Regions from separate parts of the Bradyrhizobium cosmicum genome, predicted to be linked through region 1. Evidence: predicted binding sites of a transcription regulator. Region 1 holds the regulator's gene; each other region holds the start of a gene.
The links. Region 1 encodes LexA, which represses DNA repair genes until DNA is damaged. Its sites were predicted from a motif close to TGTTCNNNNTGTGTTCNG; they were not measured.
Positions count from the first base shown of each region.

Region 1 (4,330 bases):
GCGCGCGATATCGCCGCGCTGCGGACGCAGCCGCCGCAGGCAATGTCGGCGATGGACGGCTATGCGGTGCGCGCGGCCGATGCGGCGAAGATCGATTCCCAACTGAAAGTGATCGGCGAGGTCGCGGCGGGCCGGCCGTTTGCGGGAACGGTCAGCGCCGGCGAAGCGGTGCGGATCTTCACCGGGGGCGTCGTTCCTGATGGTGCCGACGCCGTCGTGATCCAGGAGGATACGGTTGCCGAGGGCAAGCGCGTCACGATCAGGGAAGCCGCCGTGACCGGGCGTCACATCCGTCCCGCCGGCGTCGACTTCTCGGAAGGAGACGTGCTGTTGCGCAAGGGGGCCCGCCTCACCGAGCGCGACCTCGCGCTCGCCGCCGGCATGAATCACCCGCATTTGCCCGTCCGCCGCCGTCCGAAGGTCGCCATCCTCGCCACCGGCGACGAGCTGGTGATGCCGGGCAGCGCGCCGGGTCCCGGCCAGATCGTCTATTCCAACGGCTACGCCCTGCATGCGCTCGCCCGCAGCGAAGGCGCCGACACAATCGACCTCGGTATTGCCGCCGACACGCTTGCAGCGACCACCGCCGGCATCCGGCGCGCCCGCGAGAGTGGCGCCGATATCCTGATCACGACCGGCGGCGCCTCGGTCGGCGACCATGATCTGGTCCAGCAGGCGCTGCGGGACGAAGGCGTCTCGATGGCGTTCTGGAAGATCGCTATGCGGCCGGGCAAGCCGATGATGAACGGCCGGCTCGGGGCGATGCGCGTGATCGGCCTGCCCGGCAACCCCGTGTCATCCTACGTGTGCGGCTTCCTGTTCATGGTACCGCTGATTCGTGCGCTGTCGGGCCGCTCGGTGATTCATCACCGCCGCGAGCGCGCGGTGCTCGGCCGCGACGTCCGCGCCAATGACCAGCGCGAGGATTATCTGCGCGCACGCCTCGAGCTGCGTGATGACGGCACGCTCGCTGCCATTCCCGTCGATGACCAGGATTCCTCGCTGCTTTCGAATCTCGCTGCAGCACAGGCACTTCTCGTGCGCGCGCCGTTCGCGCCGAAGGCCGAATCCGGCGCGCCCTGCGAGGTGTTGCGACTGCCCGTCTGACCGCCTCGTTCGCATGCGTTCCGCGAACTCTGCGGCGTTCACGGTAAATTAAGCAGTTGCGGAACATGTATCGAACATATAGTGTCCGTTCATGATTTGTTTCGAGCATGTAGCGGCTTACTGCTGAATTCAGCGTCTCGGAATCGGACGACATCAACCGGGGGATTTTGGTCGAGATGTTAACGCGCAAACAATACGAGCTTCTGCGATTCATCAGCGAACGGCTGAAGGAAAGCGGCGTGCCGCCCTCCTTCGACGAGATGAAGGACGCGCTCGATCTGCGCTCGAAATCGGGCATCCATCGCTTGATCACCGCGCTCGAGGAGCGCGGCTTCATCCGCCGGCTGCCGAACCGCGCCCGCGCCATCGAGGTGATCAAGCTTCCCGAGCTTCAGGCCGCCGCCGGCAGCCGCCGCGGCTTCACGCCGAGCGTCATCGAGGGCAATCTCGGCAAGGTACGCACCACCTCCAGCCCGCCCGCCGACGAGGGCGAGCGTCCCGTCGCGGTACCGGTCATGGGCCGGATCGCCGCCGGTACGCCGATAGAGGCGTTGCAGACCCGCAGCCACACCATCAGTGTACCGCCTGACATGCTCGGCTCGGGCGAGCATTACGCGCTGGAAGTGCGCGGCGATTCTATGGTCGAGGCCGGCATCCTCGACGGCGACATGGCGCTGATCCAGCGCAACGAGAGCGCCGACACCGGCGATATCGTCGTGGCATTGATTGACGACGAGGAAGCGACGCTCAAGCGCTTCCGCCGCCGCGGCGCCTCGATCGCTCTCGAGCCCGCCAATGCGGCCTATGAAGTGCGCATCCTGCCGCCCAACCGGGTGAAGATCCAGGGCAAGCTGATCGGGCTTTACCGGAAATACTAGACCCGTCCGCGATCAGCGATCGCGGTCAACGACTGGAGCGGACGATTGTCCGCTCCCGCTGGATAGTCCTTCTGGTTTCGCGCAGATTATCCGCCCCCTCCTCCGGCGCTACATCCTCGACACGCCGCACGAAGCACTCATCGCTGTGCGGCCTTGAAGAGTCGAGGAGAAGTCATGCGCAAGATCATCATAAGCGCAGTCACGGCGGCGCTGGTCGCAGCATCAGCGTCGCAGGCCGTTGCCGCACAAGCGCGGCACCACGTCCGCAAGGACAACGCCGTGAGCGAACAAGTCAGAAATGCACGCAACGCGGTGGAGCAGCCGTCGCAGCCGGGCTGGCAGTATTCGGGCTGGTCGGCGCCTGCGGGGCGCTGACACGCGCGGCCGGAATGCACGGCAACAGGCATTGTTCCCAGCGCGGTCGAAAAAGATAATGTGATCGCGGCCTGCGGCGGCGAGCCGCAGATTTGCCTACAACCGGGCAGACGCTTGGTGCTTCCACTCTGATAGAGGCCTCCGCCTCAGAAGAGGCGCGGGCTGCTATCTTGCATGAGGAGCATCCCGATGTGTGACTACAGCCTGCATGCCGTCGCATCGCGTCCCGCGGAAATCGGCGAGACGATCGTCTCGACAACCTTCCGCGGCACCTCGACGCGCGGCTTTGCCTCCGCAGCTGATCCGACCGTTGCGGTCTGCCTGCTGCCGGGAACGGAGCTCGCCTTCGCCGACAACGTCCGCTACGACAATCGCTGGATCTGGACGCGCACCGTAAACTCCCGCGTCGGCAAGTTCGGCAAGATCGATCCACACATTCCCGACCGTCATCATGACGCGATCGAATTCCCCGACGGCAAATACGTGCTGGTGACGCAGCTCGTCGAAGGCCAGCACGCGACCGTGCTGCAACTGCCGGTGACACAGCCCCCTGGCGAGAACAAGCCGCAGTCCAACGCCAACGGCCGACCGACCATCACCCGCCTGCCGATCGGCTAACGCAGCCATCCCCGGCCTTCGAGTCGGGACACGGGATTGAAATCGCCATCGCCGGCCGAGGCCGGCGACACGGATTGGTTTGCGTCTCCAGAACCCGAAACGGCGAAGCCAGCCCACCATCCCTCTCCGCCGCACGAAGTTTGCGCGGTCCTGCCTGAATTTTGAACGTCCGTTCCGCAAGCAAATGGCCGATGCTGTTCCGGTTGGTGTCCCGGCTGGTGTCTTGGCTCTTGGAGGCGGGCACGTTCGATGAAGACCTTCATTCGCGTCGTTGAACTCTGGGTGCCCGACCGGACGCGCATGCGGCTGAAATTCGGCGGCGGCCTCTACAGCGAAGGGCTATCCGCGTTCAAGGCCGCCAGCGAAGATCTGCGTTTCGGGTATGACGAGGGCCTTCCCGGCAAGGCCTGGGCCTGCGGCCATCCCGTGATCCTCACCAAATTCGCGAATTCCTACTTCAAGCGGACGGATCAGGCGCTCGCAGCCGGCCTCACCTGCGGCGTGGCCGTGCCGGTATTCGCCGGCGAATTCCTGCAAGCCGTCATGGTGCTGTTCTGCGGTGACGACGAGGCACATGTCGGCGCAATCGAGCTTTGGCACAACGACGCTCAAATGTCCCACGAGATGGGGCTGGTCGACGGCTATTACGGCGCGGCGGAGATGTTCGAGTTTAACTCCCGCCACACCCGGTTTCCGCGCGGCTTCGGCCTGCCCGGCCGCACCTGGAAAGCCGACCTGCCGCTGATCATCAAGGATTTGCACGACGCCAAGAGCTTCCTGCGCTGGGAGGACGCCGCCAAGGTCGGGATCAATCTCGGTGTCGGCGTGCCCTACCGGACCGGCACCGATCAGACCTGGGTGCTGACCTTCCTCTCGGCCCAGGCCACGCCGATCGCGCGACGCTTCGAGATCTGGGTCCCGAACGAGGCCCGCTCGGCGCTGGTGTTTCGCGCCGGCGATTGCAGCGCTCAGACCGACCTCGCCGCGCTCTATGCGGATAAATCCATCGCTCACGGCGACGGCAGCATCGGCGGCGCCTGGGCCACCGGCATGCCCGCGCTCAATGACGACCTCGCGCATGACGGCTCGATCGCGGCAGCTCAGGCCCGCACAGCTGGGCTGAGCCAGATGGTGGCCCTGCCGGTGATCGGGAGCACGGGGCTCGATGCCGTGCTGGCTTGGTACCTGTAACCCGTCCGATCAGTCCTCGGCCTGCAAGTCCGCCTCCGACGGCGTCGCGTCCCGGTTGCGGGGAGCTGCCGCCTGCGGCGCGAGGCTCGCGCCGAAATCAGCCTCACCGGCGGTCGCCGGCGACCACGGGCGGTCAGTGCCCCTCGCCTTCATCGCCTGAA
Region 1 is NZ_CP041656.2:3,483,852-3,488,181, reverse strand. Features, by position in the region: gene FNV92_RS16800 (molybdopterin molybdotransferase MoeA) at 1-1,107, shown strand, start outside; gene lexA (transcriptional repressor LexA) at 1,284-1,985, shown strand; gene FNV92_RS16790 (hypothetical protein) at 2,160-2,360, shown strand; gene FNV92_RS16785 (hypothetical protein) at 2,550-2,978, shown strand; gene FNV92_RS16780 (GAF domain-containing protein) at 3,228-4,169, shown strand; gene FNV92_RS16775 (ComEC/Rec2 family competence protein) at 4,179-4,330, opposite strand, start outside.

Region 2 (4,330 bases), 2.2 Mb from region 1:
CAGCCGCGGCCCTGGCCGCAAGCCCCGGCACGCGTTCGATCGCCTCGATCGCGAGGTGATAGCGGTCGAGCTCGTTGAGCACGACCATGTCGAACGGCGTCGTCGTGGTGCCTTCTTCGATGAAGCCGCGCACATGGAGTCCGGCATGGTTGGTGCGGTTATAGGTGAGGCGGTGGATGAGGTGGGGATAGCCGTGATAGGCGAAGATGACGGGCTTGTCCGACGTGAACAGGCTATCGAAGTCGCGATCGCTGAGCCCATGCGGATGCTGCTCCTTCGGTTGCAGCGTCATGAGGTCGACGACGTTGACCACGCGGATCTTCAGATCGGGCAGTGCCTTGCGCAGGAGGTCGACGGCGGCAAGCGTCTCCAGTGTCGGCACGTCGCCGGCGCAGGCCATCACCACATCGGGCTCGCCGGTCGCGTCCTCGTTGCCCGCCCAGCTCCAGATGCCGATGCCGGCATCGCAATGCGTGGCGGCGTCCTGCATCGACAGCCATTGCGGCGCCGGCTGCTTACCGGCCACGATCACGTTGATGCGGTTGTAGGTGCGCAGGCAGTGATCGGCGATCCAGAGCAGCGTGTTGGCATCCGGCGGGAAATAGATGCGGACGATATCGGCCTTCTTGTTGGCGACGAGATCGACGAAGCCGGGGTCCTGATGGCTGAAGCCGTTGTGGTCCTGCCGCCAGACATGCGAGGTCAGGAGATAGTTGAGCGAGGCGATCGGGCGCCGCCACGGCAGATGCCGCGTCACCTTCAACCATTTGGCGTGTTGGTTGAACATGGAATCCACGATGTGGATGAAGGCCTCGTAGCAGGAGAAGAAGCCGTGGCGACCGGTGAGGAGGTAGCCTTCGAGCCAGCCCTGGCAAAGATGCTCGCTCAAGACCTCCATCACGCGGCCATCCTGCGCGAGATGCACGTCGTAGGGTTCGATCGGCTCCATCCAGACCCGCTCGGTTTCCTCGAACACCGCGTCGAGACGGTTTGACGCCGTCTCGTCCGGACCCATGATGCGGAAATTGCGCTCGGCGGCGTTGAGGCGAATGACATCGCGCAGGAATTTGCCGAGCTCGCGCGTCGCTTCTCCCGTGACACTGCCGGGCTGCGGCACTTCGACCGCGAAGCTGCGGAAATCCGGCAGCTTCAGCTCTTTCTTCAACAGCCCGCCATTGGCGTGCGGATTGGCGCCCATGCGGCGATTGCCCTCGGGTGCCAACGCCTGGAGCTCGGGGATCAGTGCGCCGCTCGTGTCAAAGAGCTTTTCCGGCTCGTAGCTGCGCATCCAGTCTTCGAGGATTTTCAGATGCGCCGGATTCTCACGACAGCTTGCAACCGGCACCTGATGCGCGCGCCAGAAGCCCTCGACCTTCTTGCCGTCGACTTCCTTCGGGCCGGTCCAGCCCTTCGGGCTGCGCAGCACGATCATCGGCCAGCGCGGCCGCTCGATCTCCTTGCGGCCGTCGCGGGCGTGCTGCTGGATCGAGCGGATGCTGGCGAACGCGACGTCGAACGCATCCGCCATGGCCTGGTGCATCAAGATGGGATCGTCGCCTTCGACGAACAGCGGCTCGTGGCCGAATCCGCGGAACAGATCGCGGATCTCCTCGTCGCGCATCCGCCCGAGCACGGTCGGGTTGGCGATCTTGTAGCCGTTGAGGTGCAGGATCGGCAGTACCGCGCCGTCGTGCACGGGATTGAGGAACTTGTTGGAGTGCCAGGACGCCGCGAGCGGGCCGGTCTCGGCCTCGCCGTCGCCGACGACGCAGGCGACGATCAGATCGGGATTGTCGAACGCGGCGCCATAGGCGTGCACCAGCGCATAGCCGAGCTCGCCGCCCTCGTGGATCGAGCCCGGCGTTTCCGGCGCTGCATGGCTCGGAATGCCGCCGGGGAAGGAGAACTGCCTGAACAGCTTGCGCAATCCGTCCGTATCGCGCGCGATGTTCGGGTAGATCTCGCTGTAGCTGCCTTCGAGATAGGTGTTGGTGACCATGCCGGGGCCGCCATGGCCGGGACCGCAGACATAGAGCACGCTGAGATCCAGCGCGCGGATGACGCGGTTGAGGTGGGCGTAGATGAAATTCAAACCGGGGGTCGTGCCCCAATGGCCGAGCAAACGCGGCTTGATGTGCTCGGGCCGCAAGGGCTCGCGCAGCAGAGGGTTATCGAGCAGATAAATCTGCCCGACGGAAAGGTAGTTCGCGGCGCGCCAGTAGCGATCCAGCAGATCGAGGTCGCTGCGCGCTAAAGCCGATTGTTGTTGATTTTTCATATTCCTGCCGACTTTCACCCCAGCGACCGTCACCAACTTTGTTCCGGCACGATTGATCCCCGTCCGACATCAAACGGGATGGCCATGACGGGCGTGTTGCGTGATGTCAAAAGACCGCGCCCGAAATTTGGGCGGCTCCTGTGCATGGGGTTGTTTTCCAGCTTTTCGTTCTTGTTCTTGATTTGTTCCGGGCGCGTGCTATCTTGGCTTCATGAGTCGAGCATCCTCTCGTGCCCTCAAGCACCCGCCGGTCACGGCGCCCTCCGAGCCGGCGGGTGCGCCTTCCGATTTTCCCGCCGCTTTCCCCGAGCTGGCTGTCGCCATCGACAGCCAGCGCAGGCGCGGGCGGGGCGCGCAATCCAACGCCAGCGGCCGCTATGAGGCCGAGGCGCGGGTCGCCTTCGACGATGGCTGGCAGAGTCTGGAAGAGCTGCCGCCGTTCAAGACCACTGTGGCCGTCGACACCTCGCGCAAGGTGATCACCCGCAACGAGTCGCCCGACATCGGCTTCGACCGCTCGATCAATCCCTATCGCGGCTGTGAGCACGGCTGCGTCTACTGCTTCGCGCGCCCGACCCATGCCTATCTCGGCCTGTCGCCGGGGCTCGACTTCGAGTCGAAACTGTTCGTCAAGCCGGAGGCGCCCGCGCTGCTCGAAAAGGAGCTCGCCGCACCCGGCTACGAGCCGCGGATGATCGCGATCGGCACCAACACCGATCCCTATCAGCCGATCGAGCGCGAGCGAAAGATCATGCGCGGTATTCTGGAGGTGCTGGAGCGCGCCGGCCATCCCGTCGGCATCGTCACCAAATCGGCGCTGGTGACGCGCGACATCGACATTTTGTCGCGGATGGCCAAGCGCAACCTTGCCAAGGTTGGTATCTCCGTCACCTCGCTCGATCCGAAACTGGCCCGCACCATGGAACCGCGAGCGTCGACGCCGTCGAAGCGGCTGGAGGCGCTGAAGCAGCTCTCGGACGCAGGCATTCCGACAACCGTGATGGTCGCCCCGGTGATCCCTGCGCTGAATGATTCCGAGATGGAGCGCATTCTGGATGCGGCGGCCCACGCCGGCGTCAAGGAAGCCTCTTACATCCTGCTGCGGCTGCCGCTGGAGGTGCGCGATCTCTTCCGTGAATGGCTGATGGCGAACTATCCGGACCGCTACCGCCACGTCTTCACGCTGATCCGCGACATGCGCGGCGGCCGCGACTACGACGCAAAATGGGGCGAGCGGATGAAGGGCACCGGCCCGATGGCCTGGACCATCGGCCGCCGCTTCGAGATCGCCTGCGACAGGCTCGGACTCAACAAGCGCCGTGCGAAGCTGACGACGGATCACTTTGCGAGGCCGAAGCCGGACGGCGCCCAGCTCAGCCTGTTCTAGTAGGAATGCAAACGAGGCGTAGCATGAGTAAAGACGTCCCCGGTCCGATTCCGCGGCTCACGGTCATCACGCTGGGCGTGAGCGACATCAGCGCCAGCATCGCCTTTTACGACGCGCTCGGTTTCTCGCGCCGCCTGAAGGCGACCGGCGAGGCTGTTGCCTTCTTCGACACCGGCGGTCCGGTGCTCGCGCTGTTTCCCTGGGATCAGCTCGCGGCGGACGCCGTCTCGCCCGACAAGCCGAGGCCAACGACCTTCCGCGGCATGACGTTGGCCTGGAATTGCGCCACGCGCGAGGAGGTCGACACGGTGCTCGCCTTCGCCGTTGGCAAGGGCGCTGCGCTGCTGAAGCCCGCGCACGAGACCGACTATGGCGGCTATTCCGGTTATTTTGCCGATCCCGACGGCCATCCCTGGGAAGTCGTGGTCGCGCCGGGCATCGAGGTGGGAGAGGACCGTCGAGTGCATCTGGCAGAGTAGGCTGCTGGCCTGAATAGCGGGAATTGTCCGGGGTTCCCGGTTGCGCGAGCAACGCCTCTTGCGCAGGATCCCGGTCATGATTCGGGACAAGTCCGCCGGGAAGCCAGCCAAAGACGCGCCAAAGAAGGACGCCGGCAAGAGGGCCGCGCCGGCGAAGGCGAGCTTTCGCCGCGAGCGCGCGCTGAT
Region 2 is NZ_CP041656.2:5,684,179-5,688,508, reverse strand. Features, by position in the region: gene FNV92_RS27290 (phosphoketolase family protein) at 1-2,278, opposite strand, end outside; gene FNV92_RS27285 (PA0069 family radical SAM protein) at 2,490-3,665, shown strand; gene FNV92_RS27280 (VOC family protein) at 3,689-4,144, shown strand; gene FNV92_RS27275 (ribonuclease HII) at 4,221-4,330, shown strand, end outside.
Region 2: the regulator LexA is predicted to act here: its motif matches at 2,451-2,468, upstream of FNV92_RS27285 (PA0069 family radical SAM protein).

Region 3 (4,330 bases), 1.7 Mb from region 1:
CTCGTTGGTCGCGAGCAGCGGCACCTTGGCTGCCGCCGCGAGATCATCGAGCCGTGACAGACGGCGGCGGTCGTCGCCACGATAGATCAGGCTCGCCGCCAGCCACACGCCATCGGCGCGGCTTGCTTTCAGCTTTGCAAGAATATCCAGCGTCTGCGCCGCATCGAAGCGATGCGGCAGCGTCAGGACCAGGAGCTGGCCTTCGGAAAACACCAGGAGATCGGCGAAGGTGAGATGGCACTCGCCCTTCTCGATCCGCGTGATGTCGTCGCCGCGCTTGCCCCTTGTGAGGAGCTGGCACAGCCTTCCATAGGCTGCGCGGTCGCGCGGATATACAAAGATGTCGGGCGTGCCGTCGACGAAGACGATGCGCGCGCCGACCAGCAGTTTCGGCTTGTTCAGCACCTTCTCATGATCAAGCTCCTTCCAGGCCCGCACCACGCCGGCGAGCGTGTTGTGATCGGCGATGCCGATTGCGGGGATCTCGAGCTTGCTCGCCTGATGCACATAGGCGCGCGGATCCGAGCCGCCGCGCAGGAAGGAGAAATTGGTGGTGATGCCGATCTCGGCATAAGCGGGCGTGATCATGCGAAGAGACCGTGGACATACCAGCCGGGAGAAGCGGGCTTGCCGTCGCCGTCGAACACTTCCCCCTCATAGAGACCGTCGCGGAAAATCCAGAAGCGCAGGCCTTCGGCATCCTCGATGCGGAAATAATCCCGCGTCAGCTGCCTGCCGTCCTGCCGCCACCATTCCATGGCGATGCGCTCGGGTCCTTCCACCCGCACCACCGCATGCAGCGCGCGGCGCCAGGTGAACTGATGCGGCGGCCCATCGGGCACGGTCGCGAACGGCACATTGATCGGCTCCGGTCTGTCGAACAGCCGCAAGGGACGCAGCGGCGGCTCGTTCTCGGTGCGCGCCGGCCATTCGGCCTGCATGGCGACGGCGAGATGGTGCTGCGCCGGCGCTGCCAGCACCGCACATTCGGGGATATGCGTATCCTGCGGCAGGTGCACGACAACGCGCTTTCCGCCGATGCGCGCGGCGATCCGGTCGATCAGCGCGGCGAGCTCGTCATTGTCATGGACATGGGGGTCGAGATCGCGCTGCTCCTGCACCACGATCTCGGTGCGGCTCGCCGACAGCCGCACCATGTCGAAGCCGAAGCCGGGATCGAGGGGGTCGGCGAGCGCGTCGAGGCGCTCGCGGAACAGACGGTCGATGACCGCGCTTTTCGTCACCGGCCGCCCGGTCTCGACCATGATCGCGCGCACCACGCCGTCGGTGCGGAAGAAGGCGGCTTCCAGCCGGCGCGCGCCCTTGCCCTGTTTCTCCATGGATGCGATCAACGTGTCGGCAAGGCGCGACAGCGTCATCGCGATCATGGTGTCGGTCGCGATCGGCTCGGCGAAGCGCTTCTCCACGATGTAATCAGGCAGCGGCTTTCGCGGATTGATCGGCGCATCGCCCTGTCCCAGCGCATGCGCGAGCAGCGTGGAGAACCGCGCGCCGAAGCGTGCCGTGATCTCGCCTGGCGCGCGCGCAGCGACATCGCCGATGATTTTCAGGCCCGCTCGGCGCAAACCGGTGGTGATGGCTTCGCCTGCACCGAGCGCGGACACCGGAAACCGGTCGATCGCCGCGGCTTCCCCGCCATCGGCAACGATGGTGCCTGAGGTCTGCCGCGTCAGCGTACGCGCGCAGACCGAGGTGCCGGCAATCGCCGCACTGACGGCAAAACCCTGCCGGCCGAGCGCACGGACCAGCGTCTGCAACAGTGCCGCTTCGCCGCCGAACAGATGCGCGCAGCCGGTGATGTCAAGGAACAGCCCGTGCGGTGGATCGAGCGCCACCAGCGGCGTGAAGCGGTCGCACCAGTCGGCGATGTCACTGAGCGTCTTCGCGTCGGCCACGACATCGGCGTCGAACACTTTCAAGTCCGGACACATCGCCCGCGCATTGGCCAGCGGCTGGCCGATATACAGCCCCAAACGCGACGCCGCATCGTCAAGCGCATGGATCACCAGCGCGTTGTTGTCCTTGATGACGACGATGCTGGGCTCATTGGTCTCATGCAGTCCGACGTTGCCGAAGAACCGCTGGATCCGGTCGATGGGCAGGCGCGGCAGCCACAGGCTGAGGATGCGCCGACGGTTCACTGAACTGGCACTCATCACATTTCCATTCCATGATCCACCGGCCGCACGGGCCATGACGATTGCGCAACAGCTCGGCATCGAAGCGCGGCGCGCCCCATGCACTCCACATCGCACCCGGCGGCGAATGCGCAGCGCGCAGCATCCACCGCGTCTCGGCGGTCGAGGGCAGCGGCTGCGCCGCCATCCGCAACATCAAGCCGGTGACACCGGACGATTGCGCGGCCAGCGTCAGCTTGCGGCTCGCCACGAGGTCGAACTGCCGCGTCTCACCCCAGAGTTCGAGCACGACCGCGCCGAGGGCATCGCAGGCGAGCGCATCGGCCGAACTGCGCAGCGCGCTCTCGACATCCGCAGCGCGCACCATCACCACGCGGCGCGGATCGAGGCCGAGCTCGGCCAGCCCGCTCATCGACAGCGCGCCGGTTTCCAGTTCCGAAAAATCCTGCCGCACCCACAGCAGCGGCCGGCGCGCCGACACGCGCCCCGCGAGACCCATGACGAAACCCGTCGCGGCCGCCCCCTGCCGCCCCTCGCAAAACACCTCGTGGATCACAGCGCGCGCGAGCCCGCCCTTCAGCGCGCTGTCGACCTCGCGATGGCCAAGCGCGACGCGATCACGCTGATGCACGACCTCCGCCGCTTCGATGCGCTCGATCTGGCCGCGCAAGGTCGCAAGCGCGCTGATGCGTGCGCCGCTCATCGTCGCCGCTCCTTCAGGGGTGATTGCCAAGGCTCTCAAAAATAAGAACCTGCGGCTGGCTCATTTGTTCATGATATGTTCTAATATAAAGCTAACGGCGGCCCGGGCGTCAATCGAATTGGCGTTCGGTCTGATTCATGAGTTGAATCAAAGGGATTCCACGATGGACGTACAACGTAAGCTGGAGATCCTGGCGGACGCCGCCAAATACGATGCATCCTGCGCCTCCAGCGGCACCGAGAAGCGGGATTCCAGCGACGGCAAGGGCATGGGTTCGACCGCGCCGGGCATGGGCATCTGCCACTCCTACGCGCCGGATGGACGCTGCATCTCCCTGCTCAAGGTGCTGCTGACCAACGCCTGCAATTACGATTGCCTCTATTGCGTCAACCGCGCCTCCAGCAACGTGCCGCGCGCCCGCTTCACCATCGACGAGGTGGTCAAGCTGACGCTCGACTTCTATCGGCGCAACTACATCGAAGGGCTGTTCCTCTCCTCCGGCATCATCCACAGCCCCGATTACACCATGGAGCAGGTGGTCGGCGTCGCGCGCAAACTGCGCGAAGAACATCACTTCCGCGGCTACATCCACCTCAAGACCATTCCGGAAGCCGACGACGCGCTGATCGCGGAAGCCGGCAGATATGCCGATCGTCTCTCCATCAACATCGAGATGCCCGAGGAGACGAGCCTGCAGCAATTCGCGCCGGAGAAGGACGTACGCGCGATCCGCCGCACCATGGGCCGGCTGCGGCTGAAGCTGGACGAGGCCGAGGACAGCCGCAGCGCAAAGACGAAGGCCAGGCCGCAACGCTTCGCGCCCGCCGGCCAAAGCACGCAGATGATCGTCGGCGCAGATAGCGCCTCCGACCACACCATCCTGCACACAAGCTCCAATCTCTACGGCTCATACAAGCTGAGGCGCGTCTACTACTCCGCCTTCAGCCCGATCCCCGACGCCAGCCGCGCCTTGCCTCTGGTGCAACCGCCGCTGCTACGCGAACACCGGCTCTACCAGGCCGACTGGCTGATGCGGTTCTACGGGTTCGACGTTGCGGAGATCGTCGACGACAGCGCCATGCTGCCGCTCGACATCGACCCCAAGCTCGCCTGGGCGCTGCGCAACCGCGACCGCTTCCCGCTCGACATCAACCGCGCCAGCCGCGAGGAGCTGCTGCGCGTGCCCGGCTTCGGCACCAAGACGGTCGAACGCATCATTGCAACGCGGCGCACCACCACGATCCGCGTTGCCGATCTGGCGCGGCTGCATGTTCCCCAGAAAAAGGCGCTGCCGTTCATCGTCCTCAGCGATCACCGGCCTGCCCCACATCGGCTCGATGCGGCCGGGCTCATCGAGCGGTTTAAGCCGAAAGCAACGCAACTGGGATTTGGCTTCTGATGCTGTACATCACCCTCGACACCGAAACCGATTTCGACGGCTGGCGCAAAGCCGCACGCAGCCTCGTGC
Region 3 is NZ_CP041656.2:5,145,153-5,149,482, forward strand. Features, by position in the region: gene FNV92_RS24825 (error-prone DNA polymerase) at 1-588, opposite strand, end outside; gene FNV92_RS24830 (Y-family DNA polymerase) at 585-2,177, opposite strand; gene FNV92_RS24835 (ImuA family protein) at 2,074-2,862, opposite strand; gene FNV92_RS24840 (putative DNA modification/repair radical SAM protein) at 3,026-4,261, shown strand; gene FNV92_RS24845 (UdgX family uracil-DNA binding protein) at 4,261-4,330, shown strand, end outside.
Region 3: the regulator LexA is predicted to act here: its motif matches at 2,928-2,945, upstream of FNV92_RS24835 (ImuA family protein).

Region 4 (4,330 bases), 2.1 Mb from region 1:
ATCGGCTTCGACATTCCGGCCTCGACCGCAAAACTCGTCGTCGCGCAGTTGAAGGACAAGGGCGTGGTGACGCGCGGCTGGCTCGGTGTGCAGGTGCAGCCGGTGACTGCTGACATTGCCGACAGCCTCGGTCTCAAGGAAGCGCGCGGCGCGATCGTCGACACTCCGCAGGATGGAAGTCCGGCGGCGAAGGCGGGCATCGAGGCGGGTGATGTCATCACCGCCGTCAACGGCACGGCCACCAAGGACTCCCGTGATCTCGCCCGCACCATCGCCACCTTGGCGCCGGGGAGCTCGGTGAAGCTCGATGTCTTCCACAAGGGGGACAGCAAGACCGTGACGTTGGCGCTTGGCGAGTTGCCGAACGAGCAGCACGCCAAGTCCGGTGAGGGCAAGGCGCAGCCCGGCGCCGGCACACCGCGCCTTGGGCTCAGCCTGGCTCCGGCCGGCGACGTCCAGGGCGCGGGCCAGAAGGGTGTCGTCGTCACCGAGGTCGATCCGGAGGGGCCGGCCGCGCAACGTGGCATCCAGACCGGCGACGTCATCCTCAATGTCGGCGGCAAGCCCGTCGCCAATGTCGGCGAGGTCCGGTCCGAGCTGGCGCAGGCTAAATCGTCCGGCAAGAACAGCGTGCTGTTGCAGGTGAAGAGCGCGGAGGCGACCCGGTTTGTCGCGGTACCGCTGGCGTAAGTCGAGCTATTCCAGCGCAAACGCCAAAAGGCGGCCTTCGGGCCGCCTTTTCTCGTTCGCATCCGAGATACCCACAGGCCGCCGATAACATTCGCGTTAACGGCAGCAATGATGACGGGTTCGTCCGAAAAAGCCGCGTTCGCTCGTCACTGTGCGTGTTGCGCTTTGGCGCCAATGACGGTGCCAGGCAAAGGACGGAGTAGAACTCCGGACGTCGGGCCGTCTTGTGGAACCTGACGTTTGCATTTGATCGGTGCCGACATGGATCGATTGAAGCTCTCGCTGACGTGTGCGCTGCTGGTGGCGCCGATCGTGATGACGAGCGGAAGCGCCCTCGGGCGCGACGATGGCCGCTACGCCAACTCAGCCTTGAAACCCTGGTTCGATAGCCTTCGCAGCCATCTCGGCCCGTGCTGCTCGGATGCAGACGGATTTGCGGTGTCCGATCCCGATTGGGAATCGCATGACGGGCACTATCGCGTGCGGCTCGACGGGCAGTGGGTCGACGTGCCTGACGAGGCCGTCATCACCGAGCCGAACCGTGCCGGCCGCACCATGGTCTGGCCGGTCAAAACCGCGTTCGGGATATCGATCCGCTGCTTCATGCCGGGCAGCATGATCTGACGCTGCGTCACCGTTTGCTGGATTTGCGCTTCGCGCTCTTCTTCGCCTTCTTGGTTGTCTTGCTTGCCGTTTTCTTGGTCGTCTTTCGCTTCGACGCCTTCTTCGGGACTTTCTTGCCCTTCGCGCGTGCTTCCGACAGGGCGATTGCAATCGCCTGCTTGCGGCTCTTCACCCGTCCACCGCGGCCGCCCGGGCCGCTTTTCGCGTTGCCCTTCTTGTAACGACGCATTTCGCGCTCGACATCATCGCCGGCGCTGCGGGAATAGCGGCGTTTCGTTGCCTTACGTGCCATCGACTCTCTCCCTTGGCATCGGGAAAGAACCGTATCGCTGACGCAACGTTCCAGGCGCGAGGCGCGCCTCAGAACGAGTTCGCCAGCTCGATCTCCGCCTCGAGCACCTGGATGCGGCGCGCCGCCTCGGCGGAGGACAGATCCCGATTGTATTGCCCGGGTTGATAGGCCTCCTCGCTCAGCCGCTTCAATCTCAGGCCTTGCGCCCGCGTCATCTGCTCCGCGAGGAAAGCCCTGGCGTCATATTTACCCTGAACCTGCATCTGACCTCTCCGTTCTGGAATCTCGGCTTGACTATATGTTCTTATTTTGTTCTAACAAGCCATGGACAACAGAATTAATGAAATTAGACGTAAAATCAGTGCCTTGAGGCTGGCAATGGCCGATATGGAGGCGTCGGTGCGCGACCTCGTCAATCGCGATCGCGACTGCACGGAAAAGGCCCTGGCGCAGATGGATCTGCGCCGGAACATCACCTTGCTGATCGGCGAATGGAAGGCTGCCGGCGGCGGTGATGTCCTGCCTGACGTCCGCGACCGGGTGAGCCTTCGTCCCGTCAAGACAGCCAGCAATCCCCCGCGTGCGATCGCGCGCCGCTGAAAGCTTTGGGAGCGTGCGGTGGAGGAAGACCCGGACGCGTACCGGATTCTAAAACTGCGCGCCGAGATTCTCGAGCTCGGCTCAGCCATCCGGCAGTTGCAGCGTGCGGGCCTCGACGATGCCGCAGCCCAGCTCCTGATCGCACGCAAGCGTGCGCAGCTCGATCACCTCGTGAAGACAAGCTCCGCAGTCGGTCGTCCAGGCAATCACTGACATCCAGGGTGGCTAAGGCCCACGCGTGCTCAATTGATCGTCGAAGCAAAAAAAGCCCCGCGTCACCGCGGGGCTCAGTGATTGCATCGTCTTCTGGCACTCACTTGCTGTTGGTGGTGCCCTTGTTGTTCGTCATGGTGCCGCCCTGATCTGAACCGGGGCCGGAGCCGCCTTGACCGGAGGGATCGGCGCCCTTGGATTTCGTATTCGCGCCTGTCGTCTGCGACGACTGGGTCGCGGATTCGTGCTTGGCTTTGTGCGACTTCGCCTGCGCGGCGAACGGGGCGGCGGCGACGCCGGTGGCCAGCATCACGGCGAGAGCAAGCTTGGTGGTCTTCATGCGCGGGAACTCCCTGAGTTGAATTGACGCAGGCAGCCAACCGCCATTCACCGCGGGGGTTCCGATTGAACGGCCCCATGCGCTTCACGCGCGCTTCAAAATTCCTTGTCCTCGGCGATCATGAACACGATTCCCGTGAGCGTCGCGCCGATCGCGAAGGTGGTCACCAGCGTGACGACGAAGACGACCGCCGCGGACCTTCCGCCGTGGCTCAACAAGTTCCCGACCGCCGGATTGGACAGGATGAGAGCAAGACCGAAGGCGAGGCCGAGCGCGGCGCCCATGAGCGCATGCGTCATCAGCCTGATAATGCCAGTGGAAGAGAGGAGGCTCGGCGACTTCTTTGCGCGCATGGACCGCCTCTGAATATGGCGAAAAAACGCGAGTGATGATTGCGGGTTCCATTCTGATCAAAGATTTGTCATTCGCCGCTTCATCCGACGTTCATGCCTGTCTTGCGAGGATGAACCCTATCAACACGACACGGGAACTCCGATATGGGTAAGGTCGTCTTTCTCTATCGCTCGCTCGCCTATCGCAACGCGGCCGCGGACATGCTGCGCAAGGCACGCACGCTGCCGCGCGGCGCCGAGCGGAGCGCAGCCCGACGCTACGCGCGGGCGCTGCGCGATCTCTCGCAAACGGAAGCATGGCTGGAAGGACGTCTGGCTGACGAGTCTCGGCCGATGACGCGTATCAGGGTCGTCGCGTCGCGCTAACCTGAAGCCCGCTGAAGAGCCTCGGAGCGAACCGCGTCGAACTTTCCCGCGCTGGTCGGCGCTGCACCCTTTATCGTCAGCGGCACCTTGAGGCGGCACAACAGGCCTTCGGGCCGCCAGTTGAACTCCGCCTGTCCGCCGAGCTGGGATTCGACGCTGGCAAGAAGGCTCCGTGTGCCGAAGCCGCGGGACTTCGGCGGCCCGACCAGCGGACCGCCGGTTTCGTCCCAGGTCAATGTCAGGTGGTCGTCCTCGACCTGCCAGCCGATCGCAAGCCGACCCGACCGCGCCGACAACGCGCCGTACTTCGCCGAGTTGGTGAAAAGCTCGTGCAGGGCCAGCGCCAGCGTCTGCGCGGTCGCCGGCAGCAACTGAACCTCGGGACCCGCCAGCTTGATCTGGCCTCCGAGCGAATAGGGTGCAAGTTCCTCCTCGATCAGCTTGGAGAGCTCCGCGCCTTGCCAGCTCGACAGCGACAGGATCGTGTGGACGCGCGCCAGCGCATTGATGCGTCCCTCGACGGCATTGACGTAAGCCTTGACCTCGTCGGCACGTGTGAGGCGCACGATCGACTGCGCCAGCGCCAACGCATTTTTGGCGCGGTGGTCGACCTCGCGCGCCAGCAGATTCTGTCTCTCCTCCGCGCGCTTGCGTTCGGTGATGTCCACGGTCACGCCACTTACCCGCACGACGCGGCCGCTCGAGTCCAGCGTGGCAGCCGCCGTGCCGACGCACCAGCGCACCTCGCCGTCGGGACGGCTGACGCGAAACTCGCCTTCATGGGCGTGCACCCCCGTGTTGAACGCCGCGATGGCCTGGGTGAACTGGTCGGCATCATCGGGGTGCAGCAAT
Region 4 is NZ_CP041656.2:5,598,431-5,602,760, reverse strand. Features, by position in the region: gene FNV92_RS26895 (Do family serine endopeptidase) at 1-690, shown strand, start outside; gene FNV92_RS26890 (hypothetical protein) at 952-1,314, shown strand; gene FNV92_RS26885 (DUF6496 domain-containing protein) at 1,322-1,606, opposite strand; gene FNV92_RS26880 (DUF3072 domain-containing protein) at 1,675-1,869, opposite strand; gene FNV92_RS26875 (hypothetical protein) at 1,985-2,206, shown strand; gene FNV92_RS26870 (hypothetical protein) at 2,225-2,419, shown strand; gene FNV92_RS26865 (hypothetical protein) at 2,520-2,759, opposite strand; gene FNV92_RS26860 (hypothetical protein) at 2,855-3,112, opposite strand; gene FNV92_RS26855 (hypothetical protein) at 3,257-3,478, shown strand; gene FNV92_RS26850 (HWE histidine kinase domain-containing protein) at 3,475-4,330, opposite strand, start outside.
Region 4: the regulator LexA is predicted to act here: its motif matches at 1,906-1,923, upstream of FNV92_RS26880 (DUF3072 domain-containing protein).